Regions from separate parts of the Lentibacillus juripiscarius genome, predicted to be linked through region 2. Evidence: riboswitches for the same ligand, from Rfam matches in the RefSeq annotation. Region 2 holds a riboswitch; each other region holds the start of a gene.
What was found. A riboswitch is a leader RNA that binds a small molecule or an ion and turns the genes downstream of it on or off. The one in region 2 is predicted to bind preQ1.
Positions count from the first base shown of each region.

Region 1 (7,371 bases), on a different contig from region 2:
CACAATATCAATGTCTTTGCCATTATGTGAGCCGGGCGCAATCGTTCCGCCGTAACTAAAGACAGCCGGCACGTCCGCATTGGCAATTGCAATCATGCAGCCGGGGATATTTTTGTCACACGCGCCAATGGCTACAAATCCATCAAGGTTCTCTGCCCCGACAACCGTCTCAATTGAATCAGCAATTAGGTCACGGCTCGGAAGCGAATAACGCATCCCCTGTGTCCCCATGGAGATGCCATCAGAAACAGTAATCGTATTGAAAATGAGCGGTGTGCCACCTGCTTCCCGGGCACCTTTCTTCGCACTGACAGCAAGGTCGTCAATGTGAATGTTGCACGGCGTCACCTCGCTCCACGTGCTGGCAATACCAATCATCGGCTTTTGAAAATCATCATCCGTAACACCGACCGCCCGCAGCATCGCACGGTTCGGAGCACGCATTGTATCATCGCTGAACACATGACTTTTAATACGCAAATCTTTTTCCATCTTGCAGACCACCTTTCGTTTCGAGTAATTATAGACTTAATTTTCACACCGTTCAATATTTTTGTATTTTAAAGCTGTCACCGGCTAACCGGGGATTTACGTCTAAAATCAGGTCCGGCGCCTCTCCTGAAAACATGCGATCGGTCAGCCAGCTTTCGTATGCTCGTCATCAGCCGAATCTTGCCTGTCTTTTTTCCCCCACCATGTTGCCAAAACAGGTCCGGATATGTTGTGCCAAACACTGAACAAAGCACTCGGGACAGCAGCGGCTGGAGCAAAATGGGCTAATGCCAGCGTTGATCCAAGGCCAGAATTTTGCATGCCCACCTCAATCGAGATTGCTTTCTGATCACGGAAGTCAAACCGGAACAACTTGGCGAGCAGATACCCGACCAGAAGCCCCAGCACATTATGCAGCACAACCACACTGAAAATGAGCAGCCCTGTCGTCAGAATTTCCTCCCGGTTGACCGCAACAACAGCAGATGCTACTGCAACGATTCCAATAACGGACACGAGCGGCAGCACCGCAACGCTTTTTTCCACTTGCCGGCTGAACAATAGCCGGATAACCACCCCGAGGACAACAGGAATCAGGACAATTTGCACAATCGACAGGAACATATCCCCGGCCGATACCGGCAGCCATTTGCTTGCAAACAATAACGTCAGTAACGGCGTAAGGATTGGTGCAACAACGGTCGACACGGCAGTGACCGATACCGACAGTGCCGTATTCCCTTTAGCCAGGAATGTCATGACATTCGATGCCGTTCCCCCGGGACAGCACCCAACCAGGATGACGCCCGCTGCAATCTCTGCGGGAAGCTGAAAAAGAGAGGCTAGTCCAAATGCAAGCAACGGCATAATCGTATACTGCGCCGCCACGGCAGTAAGCACACTTTTCGGCGCACGGATGACTCCCTTAAAATCATCCAGTGTCAGCGTCAGCCCCATTCCAAACATGATGATCCCCAAGAGCAGTGCAATATGCGGGGCAATCCAGGCAAAACTGTCCGGTGACAAAAGACTCAGCACCGAAAACAAAATCACCCAGACCGCAAATGTGTTCCCCGCAACATGGCTCACTTTTTCCAACGTTTTCATACCATCCATCCCCTCCTGCAAAATCTATTATTAAATAATTTCAGATTTTATCATAAGTGCAAAAAATTTGGAAGCATCTGTCGGTAATATTATGTTTATTTTGTGAAAAGTTTCATTTTGGGCTTGCTTTTAAAGAAAATATATTCTAAGATGGAATACAACTTTTTACACAAGGGGATGGGGACATGGAGAAGGAACATGCTATTCAAATAGATCTCTGTTCTACACGCAAAGAAAAACCGCGCGCAGACCAGCTAGAGTTTGGCAGAACGTTTGCCGATCATATGTTTGTTATGGACTACACAGAAACGAAAGGCTGGCATGATGCACGCATTGTTCCGTATGAGCCGATTACGATCGACCCATCAGCAATGGTCTTCCATTACGGCCAATCCGTTTTTGAGGGAATGAAAGCTTATCTTACGCCGGAAGGAAATGCGCAGCTGTTCCGGCCCGAACGCAATTTCAAGCGAATGAATCACTCTAACAGCCGCCTGTGCATTCCACCGATTGACGAGGAATTTGCACTAAAGGCACTTCAACAATTAGTGGGACTGGAAAAGGAATGGATTCCGGAAGCTGAAGGAACTTCTCTGTATATCAGGCCATTTATTATTTCCACCGAAGCTTTTCTCGGTGTTGCGCCATCAAGCCATTATAAATTCATGATTATATTATCGCCGGTTGGTGCCTATTACAAAGAAGGCATCAATCCGATTAAAATCGCTGTTGAAAACGAGTATGTCCGTACCGTGAAAGGCGGAACAGGCGAAGCGAAAACCGGCGGAAACTACGCGGCAAGTCTGAAAGCTCAGGAAACAGCAGAAGAAGGGATTGCCCAGGTGCTCTGGCTGGACGGTGTCGAAAAGAAATATATCGAAGAAGTCGGCAGCATGAACGTATTTTTCAAGATGGGTGGAAAAGTCGTGACGCCCGCCTTAAACGGAAGTATTCTCGAAGGGGTCACCCGAAACTCGGTCATCCAGCTTCTAAAACACTGGGACGTTCCGGTTGAGGAGCGTAAACTTTCCATGGATGAAGTATTCCAGGCGCATCAGGAAGGCAAGCTGGAAGAAGCATTCGGCGCAGGAACCGCGGCTGTTATTTCGCCAATCGGACAACTCGTCTGGGGCGAGCACCATCTTGATATCAACAGCGGCAAAACGGGTGCTATCGCTAAACAGCTGTATGATACCCTGACCGGCATCCAGTATGGCAAAACCATGGATCCATTTGGCTGGGTAGTACCAGTGGAGGAACAAGATAAGCAGACGTTGAAAGCTACCGTGTGAACGGGAAAGTCCCGATTAGAAAAGAGTCGCACGGCGTATATCGAAGACAGCAGAAAAAGGTAAAAAACCCCCCTGGCACGATAGAGATGCCAGGGGTTTTGTTTGGTTGGCTTTCTCGGCGAGGGGGGGGTTCGGCAATCATCTTTTCCGACCTGCCGTCTTGACAAGCAGATACACAATCGGGGTATCGATCAGTGCAATTCCTAGCTTGACCAGATACTGCGTGACGACCATGCCGGCCAGTACTGAAAATGGAACAATTCCCCAGAAAGCGACGGTGATGAACAAAACAGTATCAATAAGCTGGCTCGTCATCGTCGATAAATTGTTGCGAAGCCAAAGCTTTGATTCACCGTGTCTTGCTTTTAGACGGTGGAAAATGCTTACGTCAAGGTTCTGGCTTGCGATATACGAGATCAGACTTGCCGCAATCACCCTGAAACTCCCGCCGAGCACTGTTTCAAATTCCGCTTGTAATGCGAAATCAGAGGCGGCCGGCAGCTGAATTGCTACAAAAATGAACCCAAGTGCAATCACCTGTGTCAGGAAGCCCGCCTGAACCGTCCTCCTTGCAGCGTCCTTGCCATAGACCTCCCCAATAACATCGGTAATCAGATAAGTGACGACATATACAATCACAGCTGCAGGCAGGACGACTCCCCCGATGCTGAACAGCTTCACACCTAAAATATTGGATAATAATAACAATCCCACAAATAATGCGTTCAAATATACAAACATCCAGCCTCTCCCTTTCGTTGCTCTATCACGTTATATTGGACCGGTACTCTGACTATATTGCAGGGATTTGCCGGTCACTTAGAGCAGGAACGAAAGGATTCCAAGCCACCCTCTATTACCGGTTGTCGATTTTTTCCGGGTACAGATCATGATTCATGAGCCGATGCGCGGCCATCTCCTCAAATCGTGTGCCAGGCTTCCCGTAATTGCAAAATGGATCGATGGAGATGCCGCCGCGTGGTGTGAATTTTCCCCACACTTCGATATAACGCGGGTCCATCAAATCTATCAGATCGTTCATGATAATATTCATACAGTCTTCGTGAAAATCACCGTGATTACGGAAACTGAACAGATAGAGTTTCAAAGATTTGCTTTCGACCATTTTGGCATCCGGGATATAGCTGATATAAACAGTACCAAAGTCCGGCTGATTCGTTTTCGGGCAAAGTGTCGTAAATTCAGGGCAATTGAATTTGACAAAATAATCCCGGTTCGGGTGCTGGTTTTCGAATGTCTCAAGAACTTCCGGCGTGTAATCAAACTGATACGTGGTGCCCTGGTTACCCAACAGGGACAGTTCCCCCAGATTTTCATCGCGTTTTCCTGTCATGGAATAACCTCCTTCCAGTGTAAAGTGCGTGTTCAACCTTTTAAAATAAAAAAACCACGGCCTAAGGCACATGGTTTTCGCATCACAGTCATCTGTCCTTAGTTTTTTAGAGAGGGTTGAAGCTAAGAACCTCTTCCGTCCGATCAAACGGATATGCAATTATCCAGTTCACGGAATCTATCATATATCGGAAAACGACACATGTCAATGCACGCGAAAATAATAGCTAGGTGAATCTGTTAGCCACCCCGGCCCGGATATACCGTTTAAACTATACACAAGCTGCAAAAAATCATGAGAACCTTAGAAGCCACTCATTTCCAATTTATGGTGGGACAAGGAGCCTGTCTCTATTTTTTTCTGCGCCAAAGGGTGAGGGCGGTTGCGGCTGCTATGGCTGTTCCGGCGATGACGGGGCCTTTTTTCAGCCTATTATCCTCAGTGTACAGGGCATCTTTCATAATCAGGTTCATATTTTGTGGGCGTTCGGCCAGGCGGCGCATAAAATAGCCGAACCAGTCATCACCAAACGGGATGTACGTGCAGAAATTATATCCGTTCTCTGCCAATTTATCCTGCATATCATTACGAAAACCGTAGAGCATCTGGAATTCAAACTTATCCGTTCCGATGGCATTCTCATCTACAAACGCTTTCAATTCATTGATAATATGGTGGTCATGGGTCGCAATGGATGTAAACGTGTTGCCCAGCAGGCGCTGTTTGGCCAGTTTAATAAAATTACGGTCAATATCCTGCTTATCCGAAAACGCGACCTCTTCACTTTCCTTATACGCCCCTTTAACAAGCCTGATGCGCATATCCTTCAGCCTGCTCAGGTCCTCTTCCGCTCTATAAAGATACGACTGGATTACGGTTCCAACATTGTCATAATGCTCACGCAGCTCGTTCAATACATCCAGCGTCGCCTCATAATGGGAATAGTCTTCCATATCAATATTGACGAAAATAGAATACTGTTTTGCCGTATCAAGAATGTCTTTCATGTTTGCAATGCAGTAATCCTGGTCAATATCCAGTCCCAGCTGGGTCAACTTTACCGATAAGTGGCAATCCAGATTCTGCTTATTAATTGTATCCAGAATAGCAAGAATTTGCTCTTTGGCCTGGTTCGCTTCACCTTTATCGGATACAAATTCCCCAAGATTATCAAGGGTGCAGCTGATGCCTTTCGCATTCTGTTCCTTCACAGCATCGACCACACTCTGAATAGTGGTTCCTGCGACAAATTTGTCAGCACCAAGGACGAATCCCCATTTTTTCGCCTGTGCATTTAAGAATTTACTATTTGATAAACCGATAAAAAAATCCCGTGTCACATTCGTCATGCTGAAAACTCCTTCAGTCCCAATTTTATATGTCTGTTCCGTGCAACCGCATTCATCTTTATTAAAAAAATGGCCGCATACTATAACTGTAATCTATCATTTTTTCACAAATCTATTATACTACAAAAATAGACAAAAATTAATATATTTTTTCAAAAAGTAACTGAGATACGTGAGGCGAGTTGTGTTTGTTGTGGAATCGTTCGTTGAGTAAACAGCAATCCTTCCTGTACTGCGAGGCCGGTACGTGACAGCCTGGTTAAAAACTACCCGACATAATTATGACTGAAGGACACTGCGAAGTTTGCGCTCGTGCTGCGCATTTTTGCTTGAGAGATAATCAACTGTTTCCTGTGTCTCGGTCAAATCAACGCGGAGGCCATCTACCTTTTTTTCCAGCTTATCAAACCGTCCGTCCACTTGATCAAAACGCTCGTCCATTCGTTTTTCCATCCGTTTTTCCATCACTTGCATCTCATTGTTTAACCGTTTTTCCATCGCTTGCATCTCTTCCCTGATAGTACGGGAAAAGTCGTTCAAAGCACCTAAGGTTTGCTGTAATTCTGACTGTTCCATACTTTCCACCTCCCATTTAGATTAACAATGCTTTCTTGTCCAGTTTACATCATTTGAATGAATGGCACCAGTCAAATAATGGAAGTAACAGCAGCTGTATAGGAGTTGAAGAGGAGACAATTAGTGACGGGACGGTGATGTTCTGGTACCATTAAAAAATCAGAAGAAATTTTTGGGAGGAAGTACGATGCCACAGGACTTACGGCTCAGAACACTGGAAAAAGATGACTTGGAATTCTTGCACAAACTGTACAATGACCCAAATGTGATGGATTATTGGTTTGCTGAATCACACTATTCATTCCAGTTGATTAAAAACCGATTTGAAAATAATCTGGAAAGTACAGAACACCGGCAGTTTATTTTATGTTCCAACGGCGAACGGATTGGTTTTGTTGGGTTATTCTCCATCAGTCAGCGGCACAGAAATGCGGAATTTGCTATTATGATTGATCCTGGACAGCAAGGAAATGGCTATGCGGAACCGGCGACCCGGCTTGCCGTTGACTATGCATTTAAAACCTTGAATCTGCATAAATTGTTTCTTCATGCCGATAAAGTCAATGAGAAAGCAATTCATATTTATGAAAAAGTCGGGTTCCAGACAGAAGGCGTGCTGCGCGAACATGTCTATGTAAACGGCGAATACCACGACCTCGTCACCATGAGCATCTTTCAATAGGGACATGGCTCCTTGCCCCAGTCTGGGACAAGGAACCTGTCTCTGCTGACCCTCAGCGATTGTGCCGTTTATTACGTTTGTTATCTAAATTTAGAAACTCTCTATCCTCTGCAAGTTCCATATCCGGATCTGGTTTTTGTTTGGTGAACCGGTTTTTATTGTTCTGTTTGCCTTTATCCTTGTTCCGGTTCTTGTTTTCCTCAGACATATGCTATGGCCTCCTAAACCAAGTAGTACGTTTATAATTCACCTTTACCAGCAATTTTATGACGACCAATCACTGGCATGAATTGTTTCCACAGAATCACGCCACACTAAAAACTAAACCGGGGAGAAGGCAAGAAAAAAGACAGAAAACTGTCAGAACAGCTCCTTGTCCCATATTCCGCGTGAATTATAATTACCACAAAACACCAGATAAACTTATAAAGATCGCCGTAGCCAGGGAGACCCATTATCCCCCTACAGAAATTCTTTCACTTCTGCGAGTGTCGGCAACGCTTGCATGGCGCCTTTTGT
Region 1 is NZ_JBHUNA010000038.1:42,604-49,974, forward strand. Features, by position in the region: gene ilvD (dihydroxy-acid dehydratase) at 1-492, opposite strand, end outside; gene ACFSUO_RS14400 (bile acid:sodium symporter family protein) at 637-1,599, opposite strand; gene ACFSUO_RS14405 (branched-chain amino acid aminotransferase) at 1,785-2,891, shown strand; gene ACFSUO_RS14410 (queuosine precursor transporter) at 3,030-3,632, opposite strand; gene queF (preQ(1) synthase) at 3,748-4,245, opposite strand; PreQ1 riboswitch class I at 4,338-4,384, opposite strand; gene ACFSUO_RS14420 (proline dehydrogenase family protein) at 4,596-5,594, opposite strand; gene ACFSUO_RS14425 (hypothetical protein) at 5,874-6,170, opposite strand; gene ACFSUO_RS14430 (GNAT family N-acetyltransferase) at 6,358-6,852, shown strand; gene ACFSUO_RS14435 (hypothetical protein) at 6,905-7,060, opposite strand; gene ACFSUO_RS14440 (carbohydrate kinase family protein) at 7,315-7,371, opposite strand, start outside.
Region 1: linked by a shared signal. The riboswitch ahead of queF (preQ(1) synthase) and the one ahead of ACFSUO_RS02025 (QueT transporter family protein) in region 2 are both predicted to bind preQ1.

Region 2 (7,371 bases):
TTCTTCAAATCGTTTGTCAATTTTTGCAAACCCGTCCTGCATCTGATTATGCAATTCCTTTATAGCTTGCATAATTTGATCATATTGTTCATTTGTCACCGTAACATCCTCCCCTTCATATGTTTCAATGAACCGTTTAAGTTGTTACTCTCATTATAAACGCCCCCACCAAAATAATCTATAGTGAAACGCAGGAAATCATGAACTATCCAAATTGAGTCAAATTCATTCTGCCTATTACGACTTTATAACTTAAAAGTCACGCACATCTGAGGCCTAGTCGAGATCTGACTTCCCTATAACGTATCGAGTCCCTGATTAAGATTCTCTATTACGGTAAGGCTAAGGTGAAAAATCGGAAGGATCTGTCTTACATATGGAATTGGAATTAACCTGGATGGCTTTTATCATGCTTATACTTGCCAGCTACCGGCTGACACACTTAATCGTTTTCGATAAAATAACCGAATTTATCCGCAAACCCTTTTTAACAAAAAAGAAGATCTCACAAAAAGAAACAAAGATGGTACCCAAATCCAAAATCGGCTACCTTCTGACCTGTTATTGGTGTGCAGGAATCTGGAGCGCGATATTTCTCGGTATGATATATTTGTGGATTCCCGATATCGCCCAGTATATAATCCTTGTCCTGGCAATTGCCGGCGGTCAGGCAATCCTTGAGTCATTTGTGGGTGTGAATATTAAACGCACTGCGTTGTATGATGAAGAAGCAAAAGAATTGAAATAAGTTGCTGTCGGCCTATCCCTGTTAGATCTGCTGTCAACATGAACAACATGCACCACTTTATGAATTGGCTTAAGGTTGGAAAACGAACAGCTGTATACTCGTTTGGTTATAATGGTTCAAGAAGGGTTGAAAAAGCGAGCCTTCCCTATACTGGGAAGAGCTCGCTTTCTAGTTTCAAACTTCCGGAGTTGGTGTAGGCTCCGAATAGTCGCCTTATTGGTATTTTTTGGTTAATGTAACAATCATAGTTGCTTGTATGACCAAAATCCCCGCAGCCGCATCCTTCACTTAATAAACACTGGCACATGTTCCGGCTGCTGGTTCATAAAAACAATGATTTTTATATTGACCGGTAAAAGGTTGACCGTACCATGTGGAAGGACATGGACCATATGGATTGAAATACCAAAGCGAATATTTCGATGGATGTCGTCTCCAATATTTCAAATTCTTTCTTGCTAATCTACGCTCAGTTTCCCGTGCCGGTCGATAAAACATACTGCCTTTTTGAACAGCTTCAAACGAATAATTTCCTCCTTGCACTTGATAAATAACTTCCCGTGCTGTTCTTACATCTGTAAAATCTAAACAATCCGCTTTCGCACGATTAACAATTACATTTCCGACAGACAGCATTCCTATTCTTCCTTCACCAACGGCTTCCGCTCTCATCATCCTAGCCATTAGGTCAACGTCTTTACTTGTGTATTTAATGAATGGCATTTTTTCACCCCAAAAATAGTGTATGAAAAAAAGCCAACTGTGTTATATTTTCTGCTATTTTTGTTTTTCCCAATGCAAAAATTTTTTGATGCGCCATCTATACTTAAACAAGATCGTGCTATATCTGAGGATTATATAAGAGGAGTATCCTAATATATCAATTGACGACGACTAGTTTCCACTCACACTGATGTTTATATAAGGTAGCACTCATGAAGAAAACAGCCAATAAAAAGTGTTCCGAACCATATGGTTCGGAACACCCTCCTAACGCGGATTAACTTAATTCATTCTTTTCCATAATATGATTGAAATTCAGTTTCTTGTTCAGTACATACATAACTGGGATTCCGAGAGCCATGATGCCGAATTCACCCGCAGCTGTCGTCAGCCATGTGAGCAGAAATGGCAAGTCGGCGGCCAGATAAAGCTCGAATGCTATAATAAACATATTAAACGTAAATACAATTGTGTTGATGATGAGCAGAGTCAATTTATGTTTAATAAATTTTGCTAGAAGTATAACGATTCCGAGCGATAGTGCTGAGTGGGCTACCCCAAATGTCAAGTCAAAAACCCCGGTTGGGGAGAATAAATTGGTCAAGAGGACGCCCAGTACAATACCGAAAAAATATTTCTTGTTGAAGACAACGAGATGGTTAAAAATTTCCGGAATTCGAAACTGAATGTTCGAGAACGCAATCGGCGCGGCGACCAATGACACAGTGACATAAGCTGCAGCCACAAGTGCATTGGCGGCAAGTGTTTTGATATTCAATCGTATTCCTCCCTAGTTTTTTATCGTGGGATGGTTTCGAACCACGGTTTGGATACAGGTCCCAAACGACTTTATTATACCCGGATGCAAGGAATATGCAAAGGGTTTTCAGTAGATTTTTGAAAAATAATCAGGATATCTGATGTGGTACACCCTGTATGAATGGCTTTTTCCTTTAATGTATGGTTAAAATAGAACGAACAATTCAGACGAACGGTAACACTTTTTCAAAGGGGATGTATGATGAGAAGAATTATTTTATCGACAGAGAGTGGAGCGGATTTACCAAGGGATTTGACTCGAAAACATGCCATTCAAGTGGTCCCAATGCATGTCATTATGGATGGGCAGGATTATTTTGATGGGACGTTACCCGTAGAGGATATTTATGACTATTATGATCGCACCAAAAAAATCCCCTCTACAACATCGACAAATGCCCACGAGTATCACGATTTTTTCACGAAGATAAGAGCGGATTTTCCCGATTGTATTATTATTCACATTGGCTATACGTCAAAGGCATCCTCCTCCTTCCAAAATGCGATACTCGCCTCAGAGGACTTTGAGGATCTTTATCTCATTGATGCTTTGAACGTCACAGGTGGATTAGCTGCTATTGTTATGTATGCTGTCAACTTGTTAGAGAAAAATCCTTCGATTGAACCTGGTAGTTTAATTGAAGAAATGGAAGCAATCGTTCCTAAATCAAGGCTTGCATTTGTTCCTGGCAGCTTAGAATTTCTAAAAGCAGGCGGACGCGTCAGCAATATGGCTTATCTCGGAGGTGCTTTATTAAAATTAAAGCCACGCATTGAATTAGTTGAAGGAAAACTTGTTTCCACAAAAAAATATCGTGGGAAAATGAGTGCAGTTGCGGAAAAACTTTTACAGGATTATTTAAATCAATATGATATTGATCGAGAACAACTCTATTTTCAATACTCGATCGGACTTGATGAAAGTATCAAGAAGCGGATGGATGAAATTGCAAAAGAAAAAGGATTCAAACATGTAAAATGGATGCAGGCAGGGGCTATGATTTCTACTCATGCAGGACCTGGGGGCTTTGGAATTGCAGGTTTAGAAGTTTAGGAACGGTCGGTTCTCAAGTGTTTCTGGTCCTGGGATAGTGATACCGCACTGTTTTTTAAAGGCCTCTTGAGAATACTGTGTGGCGAAAGGCTTGGCAATCTTCGCCAAGCCTTTTGTCTCCTTGTCTTACCTCCAATAATTATTAGCTGCTGCAACTGTCTGGAAGTGAGTTGCAATAACTTGGGATGCCATTGTTAAGCTATCCGGATTCCTTGCGTATTTCGGTCTTAATTTCTTTCTGATATTCTCGGATGGCTGTGTATATCCAACTCCTTTCCTAGCAAGTGTGATGGCCAGTTCGAAGCCCTCTTGGGGTGTTTTTGTTTTCAAACTTGTAAGCCAGTCTGCCATAGCTAATCCTCCCCCTTTCCAGCTTAAAATGCCAACTCAGATAAGTAATTCCATTATTCCTGATCCTCGAATATAATCCATCTTACCGAATACTTACTCCTTTAAAATCTCCCTCGTTTTCTCCAGTATTTCCTCGTCCTTCAGCCGAAATTTAAATTCCACCCTTCTGGAATCTTCTGCACTGTAATTGCCGGCGTCATCCGTTCGGAAGTCGGTATAAGACTTACCGTTGACAGTTAATTTATCCTTCAAGTGCTGCTGGATATTTTTATATGGAAAGTCGTCGCTTAGAATGTATTCGGCGACACTGTAGGCCCGTTCCTGTGAGAGCTTCATGTTATACATATAGCTCCCGTCGCGGTCGGTATGGCCTTCGATAATGATTTCGGCAATATATTCTTCGTAGCCGCTCTTCAGCAAAATGTCCAGATATTTAGGCACGAATTCATCCAGGAACTGAAACGATTCCGGCTTTAATTCGGACTCATTATACGGAAAAAGAATTTCTGTATTAAAGATAATCGCACCTGTCTCTTCATCGACTTCAATACCCATGGCTGAATCGCTGAATTCCGCCTGCAGCTCGTTTACAAGCTTGGATCGGACTCCCATAAGCTGATCGATGGTCTTTTTCATCTCTTCAATCTGGAGGGATTTAATGATCATCATCGCTATGAAAATTAAGATGAAACATAATAGAATAATGGTCAAAAGGTCCGTAAAAGATGGCCAGAAATGCCCGTCGTCCTGCTCCTTTTTGAAAAGCCGCTGATATTTAGTATTCATCTTTTTTCAGCCTACCCTCGTTAGGTTCTGCTTGCTGCCCCACACGATTAAGCTGCCGGTTGAGTCCTTGGATTTCATGGCTCAGGTCCTGGAGCAGTTGCTGGATTGACCGGGAATTGTTTTGCTGAATGTCTTCTGTCAGACGCCGTATTTCCTGGAATTCCTTCTTGATGCCATCATTCGTCATTTCTACCGAATCATTGATATTCCGAGCGACCTTGTCAAGCTTATCGCCCAGTAACCCTTCCAGATTGGCCACATAGTTGGATAGGGTATTTTTCAAGACGTCGACACTTGCTTCGACTTGGTTTTCGCGCTGCTGGAATGATTGGTTCATCTGGGATATGGTATTGTTTATTTCATTAATTAGCTGGTTATTCTGCATGCTAAGTTTCTCATACGTTTGGCCAGTTTCCTGCATTTGCCGTTCAGATGCCTTCGATTGCTCTGAGTGGGCTTTCAGATGGTTACCGAACGTTCGGTTAAACTCCTTCAGCTCGTCAAACCGATCGGACAAGAGATACTTATACTCCGCTTGTGTCTGATTGATCACCTCAAGAGCTTGCGGCAATTGGCTGATGGAACCTCCCATTTTTTCGAAGTCTTTGGATAACTCACCGAGATTTGTAATAATGCCGGTCAGTTTCGAGCTGAGGTCACTTCCGAATATGTGCTTAAATTCCTGATTATGTTCCTCCATTCTTTCTGCCAGGTCATTGCTTTTCTGTGTCACTTTTTCAAATGCCGTGTGCATGGCTTCCTGTTCTTCCATGATGGACGATGTAAAGGATTTCAGCTCCCCAACGGACTCCTCAAAACGGTTCAAGGTGTCCATCTGCGTTTCCGACACTTCTTTAACGCGCTCGTACGTGTTTTCAAATGCTTTAGCCATCCGCTCATGTTTACTGTCCAACTTTTTAAAGTAGGAAAACAGGGAATCAAAGTTGTTGTTCAGCTTTTTAGTAGATTCCCCAAACCCGTCGGTCACTTCTTTCATATGGTGGAACAATTCCTGAAATTCCTCCAGGTTGCTGGAAAGTCCAACGTTAAATGCCGCCAGATCTTTTGCTGATTGCTGCAGTCCAGTTGTATATTCCTGAAATCCGGCGAAGGCATTTTCAATCCCTGTCAGTGACTGCTGATTCGTTTGCTGCAGGTGCTGAATGGATTGGTTAATCGTTTCCGACACGTTAATCAGGCGGCTGATCCCGTCCTGTTCGTTTCCTTCTAAATGGGATTCAACTTTTAACATGATATCCGTCAGCATATATTCCGTATTAAGCACTTTAACCAGAACCGTCATGAAAAGGGATAACCCCATCCCGGCAATACTGGTATAAAACGCCACGTCAATCCCCGACAGGACAGCAGCGATATTTTCGACCAGTTGACTGCCTGTCGCATTGATACTTCCCAAGGAGATGGTCAGACCGATAAACGTCCCCAGCACGCCAATCAAGATAAAGACAGAAACGGTCATTTGCACCATTTTAATCAGATTGACAACCGGCACATTGAAAACGCGCCAGCTGGAAAATTTCTCTTGGACAAACGTTTCCGGCTTCACCGGTTCTTCCTGCCGAATCCGGTCATATTCTGCTTGAAAGGTGCTCAGTGGCTCCATATCCAGTCGGTTCGTCGCTGTGATGTAGTTTCTTAATTTTTTTAGTTTCGAAAATAAACCGATATGAACCAAAACGGCGAGGAAAAAGATTGTGAACAGAATCATGAAAATCAGTTCGGTGGTTGGGTTCGCTAAAATGTCTTTCGCTGTTTGTTCGCTGGTGAACAGCTCTAGAATGAATTGCAGCATACATTCTCCCCCTGCTAGTTGCTCTTTCTTTATGGCTATTCAGAGGGTGGACAAATCATGTATGGATTCATGGACTGCCTTTTGGGTTGAGGGTGCTGCCGCTCGTGTTTGGGGTGCTGCCGCTCGAGTTTGGGGTGCTGCCGCTCGAGTTTGGGGTGCTGCCGCTCGAGTTTGGGGTGCTGCCGCTCGAGTTTGCGGTGCTGCCGCTCGAGTTTGGGGTGCTGCCGCTCGAGTTGGGGTGCTGCCGCTCGAGTTGGGGTGCTGCCGCTCGAGTTGGGGTGCTGCCGCTCGAGTTGGGGGTGCTGCCGCTCGAGTTTGGGGTGCTGCCGCTCGAGTTTTGGGTGCTGCCGCTCGAGTTTTGGGTGCTGTCGCTCGAGTTTTGGGTGCTGCCGCTCGAGTTTGGGGTGCTGCCGCTCGAGTTTTGGGTGCTGCCGCTCGAGTTTTGGGTGCTGCCGCTCGAGTTTGGGGTGCGCTCGCTCGAGTTGCGGGTGCGCTCGCTCGAGTTGCGGGTGCGCTCGCTCGAGTTTTGGGTGCTGCCGCTCGAGTTTTGCATCTTCGTGTTACTCGATGCACAACTCTTATATTGTAAAAAGCTCCCTGCCTTCATGAGACCAGGAGCTTTTACACAATTCCATTTTCATTTGTCCACTATTATTGATAGACCGTTTCGGCAGACAGAACGTCCTTCATTAGTTGGACGGCCGTATCGATTTCTTTGTAACTTACCGTGAGCGGCGGCAGCAGCCGGATGACGTTCGCACCGGCACTTAAAACGAGCAAACCTTTTTCCATCAGCAATCCAACCATACTGGATACATCCTGATTACATTCTATACCAATCATCAGCCCTTTGCCGCGAATGAATGAAACAACCGGAAGCTCTCCGATGCATGCAGTCAGCTGCTCCAGCAAATAGGCACCTTTTTCCATTACAGCTTGTAAAAAATCATCCTGGAAAACATGCTGTAACACGGCTTCCGCTGCTGCCATGGCCAGCGGGTTTCCGCCAAATGTTGCCGCGTGGCTGCCAGGACCGAACGCATCCTGAAGGGAGTGTTTCGCGATCATGGCACCCAC
Region 2 is NZ_JBHUNA010000003.1:167,767-175,137, forward strand. Features, by position in the region: gene ACFSUO_RS02010 (hypothetical protein) at 1-99, opposite strand, end outside; gene ACFSUO_RS02015 (DUF1360 domain-containing protein) at 377-748, shown strand; gene ACFSUO_RS02020 (cell wall hydrolase) at 1,037-1,471, opposite strand; gene ACFSUO_RS02025 (QueT transporter family protein) at 1,749-2,249, opposite strand; PreQ1 riboswitch class I at 2,256-2,300, opposite strand; gene ACFSUO_RS02030 (DegV family protein) at 2,493-3,344, shown strand; gene ACFSUO_RS02035 (hexameric tyrosine-coordinated heme protein) at 3,471-3,695, opposite strand; gene ACFSUO_RS02040 (OmpA family protein) at 3,789-4,481, opposite strand; gene ACFSUO_RS02045 (MotA/TolQ/ExbB proton channel family protein) at 4,471-6,294, opposite strand; gene ACFSUO_RS02050 (hypothetical protein) at 6,528-7,025, shown strand; gene ACFSUO_RS02055 (acetylornithine transaminase) at 6,946-7,371, opposite strand, start outside.

Region 3 (7,371 bases), on a different contig from region 2:
ACGGTTGATTCTCGCCGCTTTCCGGTTGATTCCCGACCCCGACCGGTTGATTCTCGCCCCCGAACTGGTTGATTCCCGCCCCTGAACAGTCCATATCTGCCTCCGCACACAAAAAACCGGCACCAACCAATCATATGGTGATGCCGGCTCATGCCCTAGCGCCCCCTTTACTTTCGCAAAAATGCCATTTTAGGGGTTTATAAGTCTTGGTAATTTATTATTTCCCCTCCGTAATGTTTTACTAACAATGATTATAAGTATTAGTGTTGCTCTTATAGGTTCATTGTTCACGCGAAAAACAAATAGAAGCGGGTCTTGTTTTATATTAGCTAATACAACAAGCTGATAACTCTTCCAGAAACAGGCGTTTTAATTGAATAAGCTACATAATTAAAAGACCTTAAATATGCATCAATTTATAAAATGGCAGTATGTTTGGGGGCTTTTTATATACACCCCCACTGGTTGTGTTAAAGAGATAGTGATTGCGTGACCTACAAAAATCCCGTGCGTAAGAAGCGGGGGATAGTTACCATTCTGTCTACATTTTTCGGATAGGTTATTCATCATCCATTGTAAACTGTTGAAAGATGGTATTTCGTCTGTCTTGATAGACTTCTCGTCCGGCAAGCAGGTTTATGATTTGAATGTTCTTCTGAACGGCCAATCCCAAGTTGGTAGCTGCTGTTCCATGAGAATGCTCCAAATTAGTAAAGGTGAAAAAACGGTGGTCTCGCTGATCGGTAAACACGATTTGATAATCTCGGGTAACTTTATAATGGTCCTCGTCTTCCCACATAATTTTATCTTGAAAACGATCATAGAACCATGCAGGAATATGTGGTTTATACCCTGTTGCCAGGATAACCTTATTCGTTTCATAGTCAAAGGAATTTTCTTTTTGCCATTGATGACAACGCAATACATACTTGTCATTTTTTCTGCTTATGCTCTTCACTTCTGTATTTGGCTGGATGGTTACCGATTGTTTCGTTTGGCCAATTGTTTTATGGTAAAGCGTTTCGTATAATTCCATCAACGTCTGAGGATTAATCCCTTTTCTGAGCGTTCCTAATGTGTCCAATGTGTCGAGTCGCTGCTTAAAGCCAAGCGAATGAAAATAATCCACAAAATCGGGGGAAAAATACTCCTGGCCAAATTTAGCTTTTTCCAATTGAAATAGTCCACTAGAACGGGTAAATAACGTCAACTGAAATACTTTATTTTCCTGTTCTTTTAACAGATCCAGAAAAACCTCTATGGCACTCTGACCAGAACCTACTATTGTAATGTTAGGGGACTCAACTAAGTTTTCCTTTTCAAACAAGTACCGATCTGTATGTAAAACATCCTCTTTTGGCTGTCCTGTCATGGTGTCCAGTACCCAGGGTTCACTGCCAGTTGCCATTGTTATATTTTTGGTGAAGTATGAGAAACGCTTTTGGGTTGAGGCTTCTTCCACGACCACCTCATAGTGAGGCTCATCAGCTTCTTCATGGTCTATCACATCGACAACGTCATAACCGAAGTTGAGCTGTTCCAATTGACTTGCAACCCATTGTAAGTATTGGTTATATTCCTGACGAGGAATCTGAAACTTGTTAAAGAAATAGAACTGGTACAGACGATTTTGTTCATGTAGATAGTTGATGTAGGTGAACCGGCTTGTTGGATCAGCGAATGTGACAAGGTCCCCTAAAAAGGGGGTTGTCAAATTCATCCGTTCAATTAACATCCCGGGATGCCATTCAAACTTTGGCTTCTTATCAAAAAACATGCCATCAAGCTCAGGTGTATTTTCCAAAAGAGCCGCTAAGCCAAGATTATAAGGCCCTATACCAATCCCAATAATATCGTACAATTTGTCAGCCATTATTCCACTTCCCTCCGGACGAAATCTTCACATTATCATCCCCATTTCATAAGGTATTATGCTTCAATTAAATCGTCAATGTGTATTTCGCATTAAGCCCTACGATGGTGTCGAGGGAGGCGCCCGCGCGCTCGTGCAAAGCGGGAAATAGCTCGAGTGTAGAGTCAAAACGTTCCTGATTCAAACGAAATGTGGTCACACAATTTCGGTAAAGGTTAGGCAGTTTTAATTTCTTAATACTGAAGGGTTAGTTGAGGAGATGAATGAAAAGCTCTGAACAGCTTCTCCTGCGTCGAACAGCACACTGTTCAAGCGTGTTATAAGCTCGGTTAATAGGCGTGAGAATTTACCGTAATAGTCCGGCTGACGAAATCCTACCCGATGGGGTGGTGTAAAGCATGGTGCTTGGGTTGAACAAATAAATGCAATCACGGGTCTAGACGCTTTTCGAGTCTGTGACCGGATTTTATGCTCGATTGCTTAGTACTGTCTCATCTATTGGATGAATTGGAAGGGAACTCTCCCTTCCATTCATTTTTAATCCATCACTTATATTTCTCTTTATATGCCTTTGAATACTGATCAGCGGCAAAGATTGCGTCCGCAACTTCATCAGCTGTGACGTTAAATCCATTGTGAATCGTTTCGCCGTCAACTATTGCAGCCTCAGCTACCTTCATAATATCTTCCCTTGTGGCATCTTTTAGCTTAATATCTTCCAGTGTAACCGGCAGATCCAAGCTGATATAAAATCCGATATATCTTTCCATTTCTTCGAGTGAATGTTTTTCCAGTGCTAATTGGGCCAATGTACCAAAAGCAACTTTTTCACCGTGTGTTAAGTGATGAATTTCGCCATCAAGTGCTGTGAATCCATTATGAATAGCATGAGCCGCAGCCAAACCACCACTTTCAAAACCTAAACCACTAAGGAGCGTATTTGCCTCAATAATCTCCTCAAGTGCCGGGGTTACGACTTTCGCTTTTGCGGATTCATATGCCAAATGACCATATCTAAATAAGGTTTCTTCACATTTTTCAGCAATCGCCTTAGCAGCTATAGTGGTTGTTCCTCCCGCCTGGTTACTTCCACCAAAATTAATTACTGCTCTTGCTTCAATCCATGTGGCCATTGCGTCTGCTATACCCGATGTCAACAGACGTGGAGGTGCTTCTGAAATAACATGTGAATCCAAAAGAATCAAATTTGGATTATGATTATAAAAACGATATGATTCAAAAACACCTTCGTCCGAATAAACCACCGACAATGCACTTGTTGGGGCATCAGCAGACGCAGCAGTTGGTACAATAACGGTATAAGCGTCCAGCTCGTCTGCTATCGCTTTTGATGTATCTAATGTTTTTCCTCCTCCAACACCAACAACAATCGTTGCTCCTGCACCCTTGGCTTCTTTAGAAATCCGCTTAATTTCTTCATTTGAAGCTTCACCATTAAACAGAATTTCTTCTGAGGCTATGTTTTTCTTTTTCAGTGCATCTACAACTTTATGTCCAGCAATATCCCATACGGTTTCATCAGCAATAACAACCGTTTGACTTCCAATATCCTTCAGGTAGTCCCCGATTTTCTCGATTGCATTTTTCCCTTGTACATACTTCGCGGGGCTGATAAAAATTCTTTCCGACATATTAAACATCCTTCCCTCATGGTAATTTAGCGGAATGTAAAACTTGACCAATATATATAATTCCCTAATATGTATATTTTAATGTAACGATATCTTATGGATAAACGGTACCGGTGATTTCAATGAACGATACCACAGTAATAGGGAGGTAATAAAGCAATTTCCAAAATCAGTGGAAATAGTTGAAACAGCCAATTATCAAGCATGAATCCATTGGTTTTTGGGTTAGCCAAAGTATATGCTTCAAATTGGGCGGTATTTTTTTGATCCATTCTTTTGGATACATGAGTGTAAGCGTCTGCGGTAATTTGGTAACTACCATGACCTAATCGTTCTTGTATATACTTCATGTTTGCACCAGATTCAAGTAATAGAACAGTGTGTGTGACGTAAAGAATGAATTGGTAGTCAGAACGTTGAATTATGCGAGAAGGAAGCATTGAATAAGCAGTATTTTGGCATGAAATTGGATTTGACCACATGACAGGAACTCCTCCGCATGCTAAACTAATAGGTGAAACTTAATCAAGAAATCTGCATTGATGCAGGAGAGGTTCGAAACCATCCCTCTATAAAAAACTAGGGAGACAAGACAGTGTGCTTCTTAGTGCTGTCTTTTTTTGTGGGAATCTTTGGATCTCTTTCTTTATCAATAGGGAAAGGGGAAAGGAAATGGATAATCAAAATGCAGTTGTTGTTTTCAGCGGAGGTCAGGATAGTACGACATGCCTGTTTTGGGCGCTGAAGAAGTTCGATCATGTGGAGGTAGTGACATTTCAGTATGGACAGCGTCATATTGCGGAATTGGAATGCGCAAAAGAGATTTGTGCCAGATTAAACGTCCGTCAACATCAACTGGACATGGAATTGTTAAATCAATTGGCACCAAATGCCCTAACCCGTGAGAATATTAAAATCACCGATTATGAAGGAATGCCTTCAACGTTTGTGCCCGGGCGAAATTTATTGTTTTTATCTTTTGCCGCTATTCTAGGAAAACAACTAGGTGCCAAGCATATCATTACTGGCGTAAGTGAAACAGATTTCAGTGGTTATCCCGACTGCCGCGATAGTTTTATCAAGTCACTGAATGTCACGTTGAACTTGTCAATGGATGATCAGTTCGTCTTACACACACCTTTGATGTGGCAGGATAAGTCAGAGGTATGGGAATTAAGTGATCAGCTTGGTGCATTTGAGTTTGTTAAGGAGCATACGCTGACATGTTACAACGGAATCAAGGGAGAAGGCTGTGGGGAATGCCCATCCTGCAAACTCCGTCGTAATGGATTGGAGCAATATGAAATGCGTCGGAATGATGGGGTGGTAAAATGATTCAGCAAATTTATCCTGTTCCCGAACATAATTATGCGTTTGAACTGAATAAAGACTTTCACTTTTCCGCAGCCCATTATATTGCGGATGAGAATGCCGGGAATTGTCAGTATACCCACGGTCATACGTATTTTGCGAATATAACAATCGCTGGTGACACATTGGATTCCACAGGTTTTTTAATAGACTTTAAAACGATCAAAGATTTGATACATAAACGGTTTGATCACACCACATTGAATGAGGATTCAGCTTTTTCCAGTAATCAAGGTGCTTATTTTCCAACAACCGAGGTGGTAGCAAAAACAGTTTATGAGATTATCCAGACCCGTTTAGATACCTTGGAAAATAAACCTGTTTGCTTGCAGATTTTTTTGCGTGAGACCCCGTCAAGTTATTGCATCTATCGGCCTAAAGGGGGATCAGAACGATGAAAATACCTGTACTTGAAATTTTTGGTCCAACCATTCAGGGAGAAGGAATGGTGATTGGACAAAAAACTATGTTCGTTCGAACGGCAGGCTGTGATTATTCCTGTTCATGGTGTGATTCAAAATTTACCTGGGACGGGTCGGAAAAAGAAAAAATCAGGCTGATGGAGCCGGACGAAATTTGGCAGGAATTGAATGAGCAGACGGCTGGAAACTTTGCACATGTAACAATTTCGGGCGGCAATCCAGCTTTGCTTTCCGGGTTAGGTGCTTTTGTTGACCTACTACATGAAAACAAGATAAACATTGCGCTGGAAACACAAGGGAGCAGGTGGCAGCCGTGGTTCGCCAGCATTGACGAGTTAACTCTATCACCAAAGCCGCCCAGTTCCGGAATGAAAACTAATTTTTCCATCCTTGATGACATAATTGCTAAGCTGCAGGAAAAACAAAAAGGGTCATGCAGTTTAAAGATTGTTATTTTTGATTTGGCTGATTTAGCGTATGCGAAAGAAGTGCACTTTCGGTATCCGGATGTCCCCTTATTTTTACAGGTTGGCAATGACGATATCGAAAACGTGGATGATGATGGCCTTCTTCGTTATTTGTTGAATCGGTATGATTGGTTAGTGGATCAGGTAATGGACAGTCAGGAGTTGGTAAATGTTCGTGTGTTGCCACAGCTTCATACTTATTTATGGGGAAATAAACGGGGCGTGTGAATGGTGAATATATGCTAGTATCATCTACTTGGTGGAAAAACAGAAATGCGGACAGCTATGCCCGCATTCCTGTTTTTAATATTAATCCAGAAAAAACTACCTGTTTTTGGCTCTTCCATGTTTGAAAGTGGTCCAAGTGTCTATAGTTTTTTATTTGAATAGGTGAGTACTGTGTTGTGGTTGCTGACGTGTTTTTGGATCGATGTATGTTTTTGCGCTAGAAATAGCAATTGGCGCCTCTCCAAAGCCGGTCGCGATCAACTTTGTTTTGCCGTCATACGTATTAATATCGCCTACCGCATAGATTCCATCCATATTTGTTTCCATTCTGCTATTAACGACAATTGAGTTTTTTACAATATCAAGTCCCCAATCTTTAATTGGACCAAGCGAGGAAATGAAACCATAGTTGACAATTAGCGCATCAAGGTCGAGCGTTTCGGTTTCTTCACTTTTTGTTTTTTGAAGCATGATCTGTTGTATCGTTTCACCGTCCCCCACTAATTCAGCAGGAACATATGGCGTAAGAATGTGAACGGTTGAATTCATCAATTTATCCACACTGCTCTCATGGGCACGGAAGTTATGACGGCGATGAACGATACTGACATTTTTGGCAATCGACTCAAGTATTAGTGCCCAGTCAACCGCTGAATCACCACCTCCGCAAATAACAACATTCTGCCCTTGAAATTTGTTAAGGTCATCAACAAAATAATGCAGATTTTTCTGTTCATATTGATCCGCATTGTCTATTTTCAAGCGCCTGGGTTGAAATGCGCCGACACCCGCAGCTATAAGAACTGTTTTCGAATAATGAATACTCTCATCGGTAGCCAGTTCAAAAATACCGTCTTCATTCTTATGAATGTCCTGTACCGCTTGACCTAACACCACTGCAGGATCAAAGTAAAGAGCCTGTTTCTCTAATTCATCGACGAGATCTTGGCCACGCACACTAGGGATTCCGCCAATATCATATATATACTTTTCAGGATATAAAGCAGAGAGTTGTCCGCCGAGTTCAGGCATGCTTTCAATGATTTTAATGGACATTTGCCTCATACCTCCATAAAAAGCCGAAAACAATCCGGTAGGACCGCCTCCGATAATGGTTACGTCAAAAATGCTTTGGTCAGACATATGAATTCCTCCTGTTGGATTAATGTCCCGCAATTCTTCTCCTGCATCTAACAGCTACTTATCTAAACGACTGGAACCTTGATTAGCCGGCGGGATATCAGCATCTCTAATGGAATAACTTTTTTTATTGAACTTCTGCGTCTTATAACCCGGATGATCTTCCTTAAGCCATTTAAATAAAGATAACGTAACGATAATATAGATAAATAATATTG
Region 3 is NZ_JBHUNA010000023.1:8,614-15,984, reverse strand. Features, by position in the region: gene ACFSUO_RS11200 (hypothetical protein) at 1-94, opposite strand, end outside; gene ACFSUO_RS11195 (lysine N(6)-hydroxylase/L-ornithine N(5)-oxygenase family protein) at 560-1,873, opposite strand; gene ACFSUO_RS11190 (glycerol dehydrogenase) at 2,419-3,525, opposite strand; gene ACFSUO_RS11185 (hypothetical protein) at 3,645-4,007, opposite strand; PreQ1 riboswitch class I at 4,070-4,114, shown strand; gene queC (7-cyano-7-deazaguanine synthase QueC) at 4,198-4,860, shown strand; gene ACFSUO_RS11175 (6-pyruvoyl trahydropterin synthase family protein) at 4,857-5,294, shown strand; gene queE (7-carboxy-7-deazaguanine synthase QueE) at 5,291-6,013, shown strand; gene ACFSUO_RS11165 (NAD(P)/FAD-dependent oxidoreductase) at 6,164-7,156, opposite strand; gene ACFSUO_RS11160 (BCCT family transporter) at 7,211-7,371, opposite strand, start outside.
Region 3: linked by a shared signal. The riboswitch ahead of queC (7-cyano-7-deazaguanine synthase QueC) and the one ahead of ACFSUO_RS02025 (QueT transporter family protein) in region 2 are both predicted to bind preQ1.